2 regions of the Geodermatophilus sp. SYSU D01176 genome follow, and region 2 is predicted to be linked to the other one. Evidence: riboswitches for the same ligand, from Rfam matches in the RefSeq annotation. Region 2 holds a riboswitch; the other holds the start of a gene.

Region 1 (7,395 bases), on a different contig from region 2:
GCTGGACCTGCCCTACGTCCCCGGCGCGGCGGGGCCGGACGCGTGGTCCTGCGGATCGCTGGTGCACGCCGTCTACGCCTCGGTGGGGATCGACCTCCCGGACGACCAGGCGGGACTCCACGCGGTGACCACGCCGGTCGACCCGGCCGACGTCCTCCCGGGGGACCTGGTCTTCCTCGGTGCCGGGCGATCCGGTCCGGGCAACGTGGGCATCGCCCTCGACGGGCGGACGGTGCTGGCGGCCGACGCCCGCGCCGGTGCCGTGGTGGTCGGCCGTCCGGCGGCCGACCGGGTGCTGGGCGCCGGGCGGCCCGGCCTCGGGCCACGCGCGGCCGTCCCCGCGACCGGACCGTCCGGCGGGGCGCTGCCCGTCGAGTGCGGCGACGTGCGGTACCCGCCCGAGACCTCCGGAGGGCGGGCGTGGGGCGGTTTCCCGAACGGGCTGATCCCGCCCAGCGCGATGTGCCCGCTGGGGGTCGCCGGCCACCTGCTGCGCTGCGACGCGGCGGCGGCCTACCGGGGGATGAGCAGCGCCTTCGCCGGTGCCTTCGGGACACCGCTGTGCCTCACCGACTCCTACCGGAGCTACGCCGGCCAGGTGCGGCTGTACGGCGAGAAGCCGGCGCTCGCGGCGGTGCCGGGCACCAGCGACCACGGCTGGGGCCTGGCCGTCGACCTGTGCGGTGGCGTCGAGCGGTTCGGGACGGTGGAGTACGCCTGGATGGTGGCCAACGCCGGCCGCTTCGGCTTCCTGCACCCGCGCTGGGCCGATCCCGGCAACGGCCGCGAGGAGCCCTGGCACTGGGAGTACGCCGGCGGCTGAGCCGGAACTGTCGGTGCCCGCTCCTAGCGTCCTGCCCGGATCGACCGGGGCCTCGGACGGCCTTGCGCGACCAGGGTCGGCCGGCTGAGGAGGAGACCGTGCACATCGACTGCGACACCTGCACCGCCCGCGGCACCGGCTGCGGGGACTGCGTCGTCACCGTGCTGCTGGGAGCGCCGCCGGGCCGGCGCGGGACCGACCCCACCGTGGTGCCGATCACCGGCCGGCGGGACGACGGGCGCACCGCGGAGGACGTCGTCGTGCTGCCGCCGGGGGTGGTCGTGGAGTTCGACGAGGTCGAGCGCCGCGCCGTCCGGGTGCTGGCCGACGCCGGTCTGGTGCCGCCGCTGCGCCACGAGCACCCCACCCGGCCCGCCCCCGTCCGGCGGGCCGCGCCTCAAAGGCGAACCCGCGGACAGGGCACCGGGCGGCGCACCGGCTGATCCAGGGCGCCGCTCCGTCTGTCGCCCGCACGGGTGACCGGCCGCGTGGCGAGCCGGCGACGCGGCGCTGACCTCACGGTTCACCGTGCCCCCGTTCGCCACTCCTCGCACGGCCCCCGTACGGTGACGCGGTCCGGCCGGGTGGTCGTCACCACCATCCGGTGACCTCGGCCGGTCACCGCCGAATCGCCCGACGCGCCGCACCGGCGCCGAGGGGGAACCAGGGACCCACCGCAGCACTGGGGTGAGTTCTCCCGCGCGCCGCTCCGCCGGGGCGCGGGGATAGGGCGCCTTCTTCCCAGCCCCAACCCGTCAGCCAACTCGGTAGGCGGTCGCTGGGGAAGAACGGAGAGCCGCCGCCCGTGGCGACCCCCGCCCTGCCCTGGGGCATGCCGTCGATCAGTTCCAGCCCACCCCTCGGCCGCGTTCCGCCGCGCCACCCCGTCCCGCGACACCCCGTCCCGCGCCACCCCGTCCCGCGGCATCGTCCGCGGACTCGTACGGGCAGCACCGCCACCCTCGCCCTGACGCTGGTCCCAGGGACCGCCGCCGCGGACCCGGAGGAGACCACCAGCGCCGCGCGGGCCGCTGAGCGGGCCGCCCGGGCCGCCCACGAGCTCGAGGTCGTCACCGAGCAGGTGAACGAGGCCCGCGAGACCCTCGCGCAGCAGCAGGCCGCCGACCATGCGGCCGCCGGGGCCCAGGCGCAGCTCGACGCGCTCGACGGCCACATCCGCCAGGTCGCCCGCGCGGCCTTCACCTCCACCTCCGGCGACGGCATGGCCGAGCTGGACCTGCTGATGACCAGCGGGTCGGCCGAGGAGTTCGTCTCCCGGCTGGCCACCCTCGACGCGATCGCCGGGCACACCACCGAGGTGCTCCACGAGGTGGCCGACTCCGCCGCCGCCCGGCGCACGCTGGACGACGTCACCGCCCGCCAGGCCCGGCTCGAGGCGGACATCGCCGACTACCAGGCGCAGTACGATGCGCTGTCGGCGCCGCAGCAGCAGGAGGTCGTGGCCGCGCACGCCGGGCAGCCGGTGACCGCCGCGCCCGCGGCCGCGGCCAGCGGCGTCGCGCAGGCCGCCGTCGACACCGCGCTGGCCCAGGTCGGTGACGTCCACGTGTGGGGTGCCGGCGGGCCGGATGCCTTGGACTGCTCCGGGCCGACCCAGTACGCGTACGCCGCGGCCGGCATCAGCCTGCCGCACTCGTCGCGGATGCAGGCGACGATGGGCACCGCGGTGTCCCGGGCCGACCTGCAGCCGGGCGACCTGGTCTTCTACTACAGCCCGGTCGGCCACGTGTCGATGTACATCGGCAACGGCCAGCTGGTGCACGCCTCCACCCTCGCGCGGCCGGTGGAGGTGGTGAGCGTGGACTCGATGGGCGGCATCGTCGCCATGCGCCGCATGGCCTGACAGCGGTTCGCGGGTTGGTCGGAGGGTGGGTCAACTGGTGAGATCGGCGATCTCTCACGCGTCGAGGCCGGTGACCGTACGAGACCGCCGATCTCGCCGCCGCGACGGCACGAACCGTCAACCGATCAGCACACCGCTGTGAGGCGATGACATCGTCGGCCCACCGGCCGACCCCGCCGTGCCGCTGCGATCGGGGACCGCACCGTGGCCAGGCGCCGTCCCCGGCCGCCGTGGAGCCGCTGCCCGTGTCCCGGTCGGTGGAAGGACCCCCTCCTCCCCACCCCTCGCCCGCTCGGGGCGGTGCCCTGGAGGGGGCCTGCGGGCTCCGCGACCGGTCCAGCGCCGCTGGGTGCCGGCCTCGGCCGCTGCGGTGCCCGACCTAGGATCGGCCGGGTGAGCGAGGCGGGCGGGACGAGCTCCCGCCGGGCCGCGCTGCTGGTCGCGGTCGTGCTGGGCGCCGCCCTCGCCGTCGTCCTCGTCGTGGTCCCGCCGTGGACGGTGCTGACCGAGCCGGCGGGCGGGCGCACCCCGGTCGACCCGTCCTCGGTCCTCCCGCCGGACCGGCTGGCCCGCGCCGAGGCCTTCGCCGCGGCGCTGCGCCCGGCGTCGCTGACCTCGCTGGTGCTGGGCCTGGCCGTCTCCGCGGCGCTGGGGCTGACGCCGCTCGGCGCGCGGCTGGTGCGCGCCGTCGCGAGACCGTTGGGCGGCGGCCGGCTCGCCCAGGTGCTGCTCGGCACGGCCGTCGTGGTCGGGGTGGGCCGGCTGGCCACCCTCCCGGTCTCGGCGTACGCGGAGGTCGTCCGGCACCGGTACGGCCTGTCCACCCGCGGGTGGGGGCTGTGGCTGCGCGACGTCACCGTCTCGACCGCCATCGGTGCCGCGCTCACGGCCCTGGCGTTGATGAGCTTCCTGTGGCTGGTCCGCCGGGCGCCGCGCACCTGGTGGGCGTGGGGGACCGCCGTGGCCGCGGGCTTCGTCGTCGTGGGCTCGTTCCTCTCCCCGGTGGTGATCGAGCCGGCGTTCAACCGCTTCGAGCCGCTGCCGGCCGGGGAGCTGCGCACCCGGCTGCTCGACCTGGCGGAGGAGAACGGCACCCCCGTGCAGGACGTGCTGGTGTCCGACGCCTCCCGGCGGACGACGGGGCTGAACGCCTACGTCTCCGGGTTCGGCTCGACCCGCCGCGTCGTCCTCTACGACACGACCCTGGAGCAGCTCCCCGAGGACGCCGTCGTCTCGATCGTGGCGCACGAGCTCGGCCACGTCGTCCACCGCGACGTCCTCACCGGCACGCTCGTCGGTGCGCTGGGTGCCGCGGGCGCCGTGGCGCTGTGCGGGTGGCTGCTGTCCTGGACACCGCTGCTGCGCCGCGCGGGCGTCCAGTCGCCCGCCGACCCGGCCGTCGTCCCCCTGGTGCTGCTCCTGCTGTCGCTGGGCGGGCTGCTGAGCACCCCGGTGCAGAACCTGGTGTCGCGGCACGTGGAGGCGCGCGCCGACCTGCGGGCGCTCGAGCTGACCGGGGACGCCGGGGCGTTCACCGCGATGCAGCGGGAGCTGTCCGCGACCAACCTCAGCGACCCGGACCCGCCCGACGCGTGGCAGTGGTTCTTCGGCTCGCACCCGACCGCCGCGCAGCGCATCGCGTTCGCGGAGGACTGGCAGCGGCTGGAGGACGCCGGGTGAGGACCCTGGTCGTCACCAACGACTTCCCGCCGCGCCAGGGCGGCATCCAGACGTTCGTGGCCGCGCTGCTGGCCCGCCGCCCGCCGGGGTCGCTGGTCGTGCTCGCCTCCCGCTCCCCCGGCTGGGAGGCCCACGACGCCGCGCTGCCCTACGAGGTGGTGCGCCACCCCACCGGCATGCTGCTGCCCACCCCGGGCGCGGCACGCGCGGCGGCCGGCCTCGCCCGCCGGCACGGCTGCGACACCGCCTTCTTCGGAGCCGCCGCGCCGCTGGGGCTGCTCGCGCCGGCGCTGCGGGAGGCCGGGGTCCGGCACCTCGTCGGCGCGACCCACGGCCACGAGACCGGCTGGGTCGCGCTACCGGGGGCGCGGCAGGTCGTGCGGCGGATCGCCGCCGGTCTCGACGTGCTGACCTACATCAGCGACTACACCCGCGACCGGCTGGCACCGGCGCTGGGCCGCGTCACCCGGATGGCGCAGCTGTCGCCGGGGGTGGACGTCGACCGCTTCACCCCGGACGCCGACGGGACGGCCGTGCGACGCCGCTACGGGCTGGGGACGGCGCCGGTCGTCGTCTGCGTGTCCCGGCTGGTGCCCCGCAAGGGCCAGGACGTGCTGGTGGCGGCCTGGCCGCGGGTGCTGGCGGGGCACCCCGGCGCGCGGCTGCTGCTGGTCGGCGGCGGCCCGCTGGAGGAGCGCCTGCGGCGGGAGGTCGCGGCGCGCGGGCTGGGGCACTCCGTCGTCCTCACGGGGCCGGTGCCACCGGCCGGCCTGCCCGAGCACTACGCGGCCGGCGACGTCTTCGCCATGCCCTGCCGCACCCGCCGCGGGGGCCTGGACGTCGAGGGGCTGGGCATGGTGTACCTGGAGGCGGCGGCCTGCGGGCGGCCGGTGGTGGCCGGCACCTCCGGCGGGGCCCCCGAGACGGTGCAGGAGGGCGTGACCGGCCACGTGGTCGCCGACCCGCGGTCGCCCGAGCAGGTGGCCGCGGTGGTCAGCGGGCTGCTGGACGACCCGGAGCGGGCACGACGGATGGGCGCGGCCGGCCGGGCGTGGGTCGAGCAGCGCTGGTCCTGGACGTCGATCGCCGAGACCTTCGAGACCCTGCTGCAGCCCGCACAGCACTGAGCCCCGCCCCGCACGCAGCGGGACGGGGCTCGGTGCCGTCGGTTCAGCGCGCGTAGAGCGCCTCGACCTCGTTGTCGAACTCCTTGAGCACCACGGACCGCTTGAGCTTCAGGCTGGGCGTCAGCATCCCGTTGTCCTCGGTGAAGTCGGTGCCGAGCACCCGGTACCTCTTGATCGCCTCGGCCTGGGACACCGCCTTGTTCGCGTCGGCCACCGCGGCCTCGATCTCGGCGAGCACGTCGGGGTCCTCGGCCAGCCGGGCCGCGGTCAGGCTCGTGTCCTTGCCCTTGGACTCCAGCCACAGCGGCAGCGCCTCCTCGTCGAGGGTGACCAGGGCGGCGATGAAGGGACGCTGGTCGCCGACGACGATGCACTGGCTGACCAGCCGGTGGGCGCGCAGCCGGTCCTCGAGGACGGCGGGGGCCACGTTCTTGCCGCCCGCGGTCACCAGGATCTCCTTCTTGCGCCCGGTGATCTTCACGAACCCGTCGGCGTCGATCTCGCCGAGGTCGCCGCTGTGGAACCAGCCCTCGGCATCGATGGCCTCGGCGGTGGCCGTCTCGTTCTTCCAGTAGCCGCGCATCACGATGCCGCCCCGGATGAGGATCTCTCCGTCGTCGGCGATCGCGAAGCCGACGCCGGGCAGCGGGCGGCCGACGGTGCCGATGCGCAGCGCGGCGTCGTGGTTGACCGACGCGGCGGCGGTGGTCTCGGTGAGGCCGTAGCCCTCGAAGACGGTGACGCCGATGCCGCGGAAGAAGTGGCCGAGCCGCTCGCCGAGCGGGGCGCCGCCGGAGATGGCGCCCTGGCACCGGCCGCCGAGCGCGGCGCGCAGCTTGCCGTAGACGAGCCGGTCGAACAGGGCGTGCTGGGCGCGCAGTGCGAGGCCCGGGCCGCCGGTGTCCTGGGCCCGGGACCAGTCGATGGCCACCTGGGCGGCCTTGTCGAAGATCCTGCCCTTGCCGTCGCCTTCCGCCTTGGCCTTGGCGCCGTTGTAGACCTTCTCGAACACCCGGGGGACGGCGAGCACGAAGGTCGGCCGGAACTCGCCGAGGTCCTCGACCAGGTTCTTCACGTCCGGGGTGTGACCGATGACGGTGCGGGTCTTGACCGCGCCGACCTGCAGGACGCGGGCGAGCACGTGGGCCAGCGGGATGAACAGCAGCAGCGACCCCTGCGGGTTCATGAATCGGGTGAGCAGGCTCATCCCGTTGCCGACCTCGAACAGGAAGTTGCGGTGGGTGAGCTCGCAGCCCTTGGGCCGGCCGGTGGTGCCGCTGGTGTAGATCAGCGTGGCCAGGCTGTCGGCGGTCAGGGTCGCGCGGCGGGCGTCGAGCTCGCTGTCGGGCACGTCCTGGCCGGCGACGGCGAGAGTCCCGACGGCGTCGTCGTCGATGACGAAGACGGACGCGAGGTCCGGCGCCTGGTCGCGGACGGACTCGACGGCCGCGGCGTGCTCGTCGCGCTCCACGACGATGGCGGTGGCGCCGGAGTCGGACAGGATCCAGGCGACCTGGTCGGGGCTGGAGGTCTCGTAGATGGGGACGACGACGCCGCCTGCGGTCCAGATGGCGAAGTCGAAGACCGTCCACTCGTAGCGGGTCTTGGCCTGCAGGGCGACCCGGTCGCCGGCGGCCACGCCGGCCGCGATCAGGCCCTTGGCCACGCCGCGGACCTCCTCGCCGAACTGCCGCCAGGTCACGTCGACCCACCGGCCGTCCACGCGGCGGCGCAGCCCGGTCTGGTCGCCGTGCTGGGTGACGTTCTCGACCAGCATGTCGGTCAGTGCCTCGTCAGGGCCCACCTCGGTGGTCGCGGGAACGCTGAACTCGCGCACGCCTCGTCCTCTCCTGCCCGCCCGGTCCCGGGCACCGTCGCCCGCAGCCCCGGTCGCGGGGCGT
Region 2 (7,395 bases):
ACAGCACCGTGCGGCTGTGGGACGCCACCTCCGGCCGACCGCACGGCCAGCCGCTGAGTGGGCACTCGACAGTGGCCAGCGGCACGTCTGGTTACGCCGGCACGGTCCAGAGCGTCGCCTTCAGCCCTGACGGCGAACTGCTCGCCTCCGCTGGCGACGACACCACGGTCCGCTTGTGGAACCCGCGGTTCAACTCCTGGTTGACCTACGGGTGCAAGATCGTGAACCGCAACTTGTCCCAGGCCGAGTGGGACCAGTTCATCCAGGACCTGCCCTACGCACGGACCTGCCCGGACCTGCCCGCTGGAGAAGGCGCCCCCGCCAATGCTCCAGCCGCCCAATACTGATCCATGTTTCATGGTGCCGGTGCCGGTGCCGGTGCCGGTGCCGGTGCCGGTGCCGGTGCCGGTGCCGTTCCCGTTCGGCGCGGCGGAGGTGTGCCGGTGCAGGTTTTCGTCAGCTACTCCCGCAGGGACGAGGCCGCGGTCGGCGAGTTGATCGGCGATCTGGAACGGGCGCATCTGTCGGTGTGGCAGGACCGGGAGCTGCGCGGTGGGGATCCCTGGTGGCAGGACATCCTGCGACGGATCCGCGAGTGCGAGGTGTTCTTGCTGGCCGTGTCGGAGAACTCACTGGCCTCCAAGCCGTGCCAGGCCGAGCTTGCCTACGCCAGGGCACTGGGTCTGCCGATGCTGCCAGTCTTGATCGGCTCGGTGGGCAACCTGCGCACCACCCCGGTCGCCGACCTCCAGGTCCTCGACTACCGGGAACGGACGCTGGCCAGTGGGCTGGCGCTGATCGGCACGCTCCAGGCCTTAGCTAGGGACCGGAGACCTCTTCCCGACCCGCTGCCTGAGCCCCCTGGGGTTCCGTTCGCGTACCTGTTCCGCCTCGGCTCGGCGATCGCCGGCGCCCAACTGACCCCCAACGAGCAAGGAGACTTCATCCGCCAGTTGCGGGAATGCCTGGAGACCGAGGAGGACGAAAGCGTCAAGGAAGACGCCCGTGAGCTCCTCCGAGCGCTACGCCGCAGACCCGACGTCACCTACCGCAACGTCCAACACATCGACGAGCTGCTCACCCAGCTGGCCTCCTCCGAGCACTCAGCCGCCCAGCCTGACGCGTCCGCCCCCCTCCGGTCTCCATCCTCCCCGGATTCCGCCAACACCATCCCACAGGACAAGGCGGTCAGCGGACGGCCTCGTCGGCAGTCAGCGGCACGGTGGGCAGCGGATCCCCAGTATTTCCGGAGCTCTCATGAGTCCCTGCATCCGGGATCAGAGCTGTCCAGAGCAGGATCAACCGGGGCTCAGCCAGCCAGGGTCATCTTGGAGCGCCGCAACTGGTCGACTCGATCCGTAATGATCTTCGTTCGGGGCAAGCAGCACCTAGTTGATTTCCGAACCCGGCAGATGGGGGGTATTCCGTTTCAGTTGATGGTAGAAAGTGGGCCAGATCAGAGCTGAAGACCAAGATCTTGCACAAGGGCTTACTCTTCCGCGTTGAGGTGGTCATGCTGCGGCTCGAGGACGACGGAACCCCCGTGTGGATGGAACTGGCTGTTCGATACATGCCGGATTTCTCGGTGATTCGAGGCTTCTCCGTGAAGGTCGATGACGATCTCATCTTCTCCGATGGTGTCATGTCCGGATAGCGCTGGTGCTCATTGCGGGTGCCTGGTGCTCCGCCAGTGACATGCTCCGCGTTTGCGGTTCCGCGGAGGGGTGGCCCTCGCGATGACGGTGTCGGGGTCCCTGGTCCAGCTGAATGGATTGCGGCCTCGAGCACATCGCGGAGGTGGGGCGGGTGGGGCTCGAACCCACGACCCAGGGATTATGAGTCCCATGCTCTGACCGGCTGAGCTACCGCCCCGCGGTGTCCAGCCTGCCAGACGCGCGGGCCGACTTCAGGGCGCGGTGCCGATGGCGTCGATCGCCGTCCGGGCCTGCCCCCGCAGCGCGTCGGAGATCGGCGCGGAGCCGGCCACCTCGGCGGCCGCGGCCTGGCCCTCCTCGCTCGTCACGTACGTCATGAAGTCCGCGACCAGCTCGGCAGTCAGCTGGTCCTCGTACGCGGTGCAGCCCAGGTGGTAGCTGACCAGCACGATCGGGTACTGGCCGGACTCGGCCGTCGTCCGGTCCAGCTCCAGGGCGAAGTCGTACGGACCCCGGCCCGGCAGCGGCTCGGACCCCTCGACGACCGCGGCCGCGGCTTCCGGCGTCGGCGCGACGAACTCCCCACCCACGCCGATGCGGGCCACACCCAGGTCGCCGGCCTGGGAGAGGTCGGCGTACCCGACGGTCCCCGCGCCCCCGGCCACGGCGGCCACCACGCCGGAATTGCCCTGCGCTGACTCGCCGCCCTCCACCGGCCACTCGCCGTCCGGCTCGTACGGCCAGGCCTCGGGGGCCGCGGCAGCCAGGTACTCGGTGAAGTTCTCCGTCGTCCCCGACTCGTCGGACCGGTTGACCGGGGTGATCGACGTGGCGGGCAGCGCGACACCGGGGTTGTCGGCGGCGATCGCCGGGTCGTCCCAGCTGGTGATCCGCCGGGCGAAGATGCCGGCGAGCGTGGCGGGGGAGAGGTCCAGCTCCTCCACCTCGGGCAGGTTGTGCACGACGGCGATCGGCGAGATGTAGTTCGGCAGCTCGAGGACCTCGCCGCCGCAGCGCTCGCGGGCCGCGACGAGCTCCTCCTCGTCGAGTGGCGCGTCCGAGCCGGCGAAGTCGATGCCGCCGGCGACGAACTGCTCGCGACCACCGCCGGAGCCGACCGGGTCGTAGTCCACGGTCACGTCCGGCTGTACGGCCGAGTAGCCGGCGGTCCACCCCTGCATCGCCGCCTGCTGGCTGCTCGCCCCGGCGCCCACGAGGGCGCCGGACAGGTCCCCGGCGGCCAGGGCGCCCTGGTCGCGCTCGTTGGGGGGCACGTACTGGGACAGCGCCACCGCTGCGCCGGCCACCGCGGCGACCCCGACGGCCGCGGCGAGCTTCCTCCGGCCAGACACCCGCGTCCTCCCGCCGTCCGGCCCGCGCACTGCCGTCGGGCGTCCTGGCGCGACCCTAGGCGTCCCACCCGGACCGCGCCGATCGGCACCGGAGGGGCCGTTACACCGGCCGGGCGCGCGTCGCCCGGCCGGTGTGGACGACGGCCGGAGGGCGTCCACAGCGCCCGATCGGGTGACTCCGTGAGCGACATCACAGCCGGTTCTGCGCATGCGGGCCGATCGGCGGGGGAATCCGGGTGCATCCGGCGTCCGCGCTGGTCGCATCGCGCGTCCCCGCCGTCCCACCCGCCACCGCTGCGCAGCGGATCGCTGACTCGACGTAGTGGAGACCGGGTTTCGGTGGCAAGGGGACGCTCCGGCTGCGTTACCCGATCGTGACCCGGGGCCGGAGGCCGTGTAGCTTTCCCGACGGCCCAGCCGGGCTCAGCTCCTCGGGAACCGAGGGCCTCGGCGCGGCCACCGCCGAACCGTCGACGCCCCGTCCGGGGCCGAGGCGGACCGGGGACCCACCGAACACCTGGGGTGAGTCCTGTATGCGCACGCGTTGCGCAGGCAGGTAGGGCGCCGTCCGGCCCGAACCCGTCAGCTAACTCGGTAGGCGGTCGCGAGGATGGGAGAACAGTCGCCTTGGCGACCCTGCACCGCCAGAACACCGTGCTGCCCTGCGCCACCTCTCCGCGCAGCCGCCTCCGGGCACCCCGCCGGGCCGTCGTCGTCGCCGCCGCGGTGGCCGGGCTCCTGGCCGGCACGCCGATGGTGGCCGGCGCCGCCCCCGAAGCCGAGCAGGCCTCGCTCGAGGAGCAGGTCGCTGCCATCGAGGAGCAGGTGAAGGCCGCTGAGGAGCAGCTCCAGCGCATGACCGTGGAGGCCGAGGCCGCCGCCGACGCCGCCCTGGTCGCTCGCGCCCAGCTCGCCCAGGGCCAGGCCGAGGCCGAGCGGACCGCCGCAGAGCTCGCCGCCGCCCAGGCCGACGTCGCCACGGCCGAGGAGGACATGGCCGACCTCGGTCGCGAGGCCTACATGGGCGCCGAGGACCGCTACGGCGACCTCGAGCTGCTGCTCGACGCGCAGAGCCCGACCGAGCTGCTGCAGCAGGCCGCGACCATGGAGCAGCTGGGAGACCACCGCGCCGACCGGCTGCAGGAGTTCCTCACCGTCCAGGCGCGGGTCGAGGAGGCCGACCGTGCCGCCAAGGCCGCCGTCGCGCAGCTCGGCGAGCTCGCCCGCAAGGCCGACGAGGCCGAGCGGGCCGCCAACGAGCACCTCGCCCGGGCACAGGTCGACTACGACGCCCGCGCGGCGGAGAAGGCCCGCCTCGACGAGGAGCTCCGCCTGGCCGGTGAGCGGCTGCTCGCGGCCCAGGGTGCCGCTGACGCGGCTGCCGCGTGGCAGGCCCAGCAGGCGCAGCAGCAGCAGGCGCTGGCGAGCGCGTCCGGCACCTCCGGCATGCCGACGGCCGGGCGGGTGACCTCCTGCTACGGCCCGCGCTGGGGGACCATGCACCAGGGCATCGACATCGCCGCCCCCATCGGCACCCCGATCTACGTGCCCGAGGACGGCGTCGTCCTGCAGGCCGGCCCGGCCAGCGGCTTCGGCCAGGCCGTGTACGTCCAGCACGGCGACGGCCAGATCACCCTCTACGGGCACGTGAACCAGTTCTTCGTGAGCGCCGGCCAGGTCGTCCAGGCCGGGGACCACATCGCCGACGTCGGCAACAAGGGCCAGTCCACCGGGCCGCACCTGCACTTCGAGGTGCACCAGGGCGGGCTGTACGCCAGCCGGGTCAACCCGATGCCGTGGCTCCAGTCGCACGGCATCTCGCTGGGCGGCGCCTGCTGAAGAAGGACCCCGTCCTCCTCACCACTCGCAAGCTCGCGGTGAGCCTCTGGACGGGGCCTGGAGTGGTCCCCCGGCGGCCGCGTCGCGTCTAGCGACGTCCGCGCAGCCGGCCCAGCAGCCCGCCCACGCCGCCGAGCGTCTGCGCGGCCAGCTGGAGGATCGGCCCGCCGGGGATGCCGGGCGCCGAGTGCACGATCGGCGCCAGGGCCAGCAGGCCGCCCAGCTCGTGCACCCGCAGCCGCCGCCGGGCCAGCGCGGCCACCGGGTTGACCCGCCCCGAGGCCGCCTCCAGCAGCAGGTCCACGGGCGCCTCCACCGCGGTGCCGTGGACGTCCCCCGCCGGGGTCGGGTGCACGGTCCATCCCCGGCCGTCGGCGGCGAAGGCCCAGCCGCCGTCCGGGGTCGCGAGCGTCGCGCCGCCGCTGACCCCCTCGCGGGCGGCCAGCGCGCCGGTCACGTCGGCCAGCGCGGCCAGCCCCGCCTGCAGCACCGACGGGGGAGGAGGCGGCGCCCCGCACGGCACCAGGTCCAGCCCGTGCACCGCCAGCTCGTACGCCTGGCCGAGGACGACGCTGAGCAGCGGCAGCCGGCCGACGACGGCGACCGCGGGCGCGGTGTCCAGCTCGACCGGCTCCTCCGCCAGGTAGTGCGCGGTGGCGTCCCGGTTGCGGCGCAGCGCGGCCAGCACCTCCGCCCGGGGCGCGTCGCGGTGTGCCGCGGTCACCCGCGCGTTGGTCGCGTCGACCTCCGGCGGCGCCCCCGCCCCGCCGGCCCGCGCCGAGGCGATCAGGTCGGGCAGCGCGGCGTGGTCGTCCCAGAGGCCCAGGTGCACGCACACCTCGTGCACCCGCCAGCCCGGCAGCCGGGTCGGCCGGTCGAGGTCCACGGCGTCGGCCTGCTCGAGGAAGGCGTCCCACGCGCCGAGCACCATCGGCCCGACCGTCTCCCGTCCGGCGTCGGCCATGCCCCGGTGCTGTGGGGTGTCCCCGGTTCGCGCCATGCCCGCCTCCTACCCGGCGCGCACCGCGGCAGGCGTGGTGTGGACCTCGCCGCACCCCCGTCCGCGACCCCCGCACGGGTGAGGACCGTCAAGGTGGAGCCGCTCCGCGTCGATGCCCGGTCCATGGACGACAGGCCGGCCCGGGACCGCCGCCGCACCCGCTCCCGCGGGCCGCGCGGCCCCTGGACCGCGCTGCGCGCCGCCCTGTACCGCCAGCTGGCCGACGACGACGACCGGGCCGCCTACTGGGTGCGCCACGTGCGGCTGGGCGTCGGGCTCACCGAGGTCGCCGCCCTGGCCGTGATCGGGTACGCCCTCCTGACACCGGGCGCCGCGGGGCGCACGGTCGTCCTGCTGGCCGTGGCCGGCGCCGCGGTCCTGGCGGCACCGCTCCTGCTCGTGGTCCCGGTGGCGCAGATGGTCCGTGGCCCCCGCGGCAGCCTGCTCTTCTACGGCTGGAGCCTCGCGGTCACCGGGCTGGTGACCGTCGGCGCCCGGGCGGACGGCGGGGCCGACAGCCCCCTCTTCGCCCTGCTGTTCATCACCCTGGGTTTCCTGGGCGTCGCCTACCCGCCGTGGGGCGTGGTCACGATGGGCGCCGTGATGACCGGCGCCTACCTCGTGTGCGTCGCCGGCGCCGGCCTGGACTCGTCGGCGTCCTTCATCGGCGTCGTCATGGGCACCTACACCGTGCTCTGCGCGATGGCGTCGGCCAACCACTGGGAGTCCTACGACCGGCAGCTGCTGCTGCTGCGCACCTCCGAGGTGCTCGCCGCCACCGATCCGCTGACCGGCTGCCTCAACCGCCGGGCCTTCCTCGACCGGCTGGACCGCGCGGCGTCGGCCGCCGTCGAGGGCTGGGTGGTCTGCCTGGTCGACCTGGACGGGTTCAAGGGCGTCAACGACCGCAGCGGCCACGCCGCCGGGGATGCCGTCCTGCGGGCGGTCACGGCGGCGCTGGGCACCGTGGTCCGGGAGACCGACACGGTGGCCCGGCTGGGCGGCGACGAGTTCGCCGTCCTGGCCCGGACGACCCCCGACGACGGCGAGCCGCTCGCCGCCCGGCTGCGGGACGCCGTGGCCCGCGTCGGCGCCGGGTCCGGCGTGACCGCGAGCGTCGGCGTCACCGCCGTCCGGCCCGGCGACGAGGGGTCGGAGGTGCTCGGGCGCGCCGACCAGGCGATGTACCGGGCCAAGGGGGCCGGCGGCAACCGGGTGACCGCGCTCGCCGGCTGACCCGGCAGGCTGTGGACAGAGTCGCCGCGCCCGGCTCGGTGACTACGCTCGGTGAGCGGGTTGCGGTACAGCTCCGTTCGCGCGGTCACCCTCTGTGGACCCGCGGGGGAGATCCTGTGGACGGGATGTGGGGTGGCGGTGGATGCGGCCACTGTGACCCTTACCGCGGAGTACCCCCGCTGACCAGCGCGTAGGCGCTGGCCGCGGATCAGTCTCGTCACATCGGACCCAACTGCCACGCCCGCACTGGCGCGATGGGGTGACCATCGTGCACACTGTCCTCAGGACCCCTGGTCCGAGATCGCTGAACACA

Evidence for each region. A riboswitch is a leader RNA that binds a small molecule or an ion and turns the genes downstream of it on or off. The one in region 2 is predicted to bind cyclic di-AMP.
Region 1: another riboswitch for cyclic di-AMP. It lies ahead of ACI78Z_RS01650 (C40 family peptidase); the one in region 2 lies ahead of ACI78Z_RS18350 (peptidoglycan DD-metalloendopeptidase family protein).

What each region holds. Positions count from the first base shown of each region.
Region 1 is NZ_JBJGYN010000002.1:9,564-16,958, forward strand. It holds gene ACI78Z_RS01640 (D-alanyl-D-alanine carboxypeptidase family protein) at 1-823, shown strand, start outside; gene ACI78Z_RS01645 (hypothetical protein) at 922-1,266, shown strand; cyclic di-AMP (ydaO/yuaA leader) riboswitch at 1,464-1,612, shown strand; gene ACI78Z_RS01650 (C40 family peptidase) at 1,629-2,687, shown strand; gene ACI78Z_RS01655 (M48 family metallopeptidase) at 3,081-4,367, shown strand; gene ACI78Z_RS01660 (glycosyltransferase family 4 protein) at 4,364-5,494, shown strand; gene ACI78Z_RS01665 (AMP-dependent synthetase/ligase) at 5,538-7,331, opposite strand.
Region 2 is NZ_JBJGYN010000038.1:40,713-48,107, reverse strand. It holds gene ACI78Z_RS18375 (WD40 repeat domain-containing protein) at 1-347, shown strand, start outside; gene ACI78Z_RS18370 (toll/interleukin-1 receptor domain-containing protein) at 444-1,466, shown strand; gene ACI78Z_RS18365 (hypothetical protein) at 1,514-1,654, shown strand; tRNA gene ACI78Z_RS18360 (tRNA-Ile) at 1,799-1,872, opposite strand; gene pstS (phosphate ABC transporter substrate-binding protein PstS) at 1,907-3,007, opposite strand; cyclic di-AMP (ydaO/yuaA leader) riboswitch at 3,472-3,623, shown strand; gene ACI78Z_RS18350 (peptidoglycan DD-metalloendopeptidase family protein) at 3,635-4,846, shown strand; gene ACI78Z_RS18345 (maleylpyruvate isomerase N-terminal domain-containing protein) at 4,935-5,846, opposite strand; gene ACI78Z_RS18340 (diguanylate cyclase domain-containing protein) at 5,970-7,082, shown strand.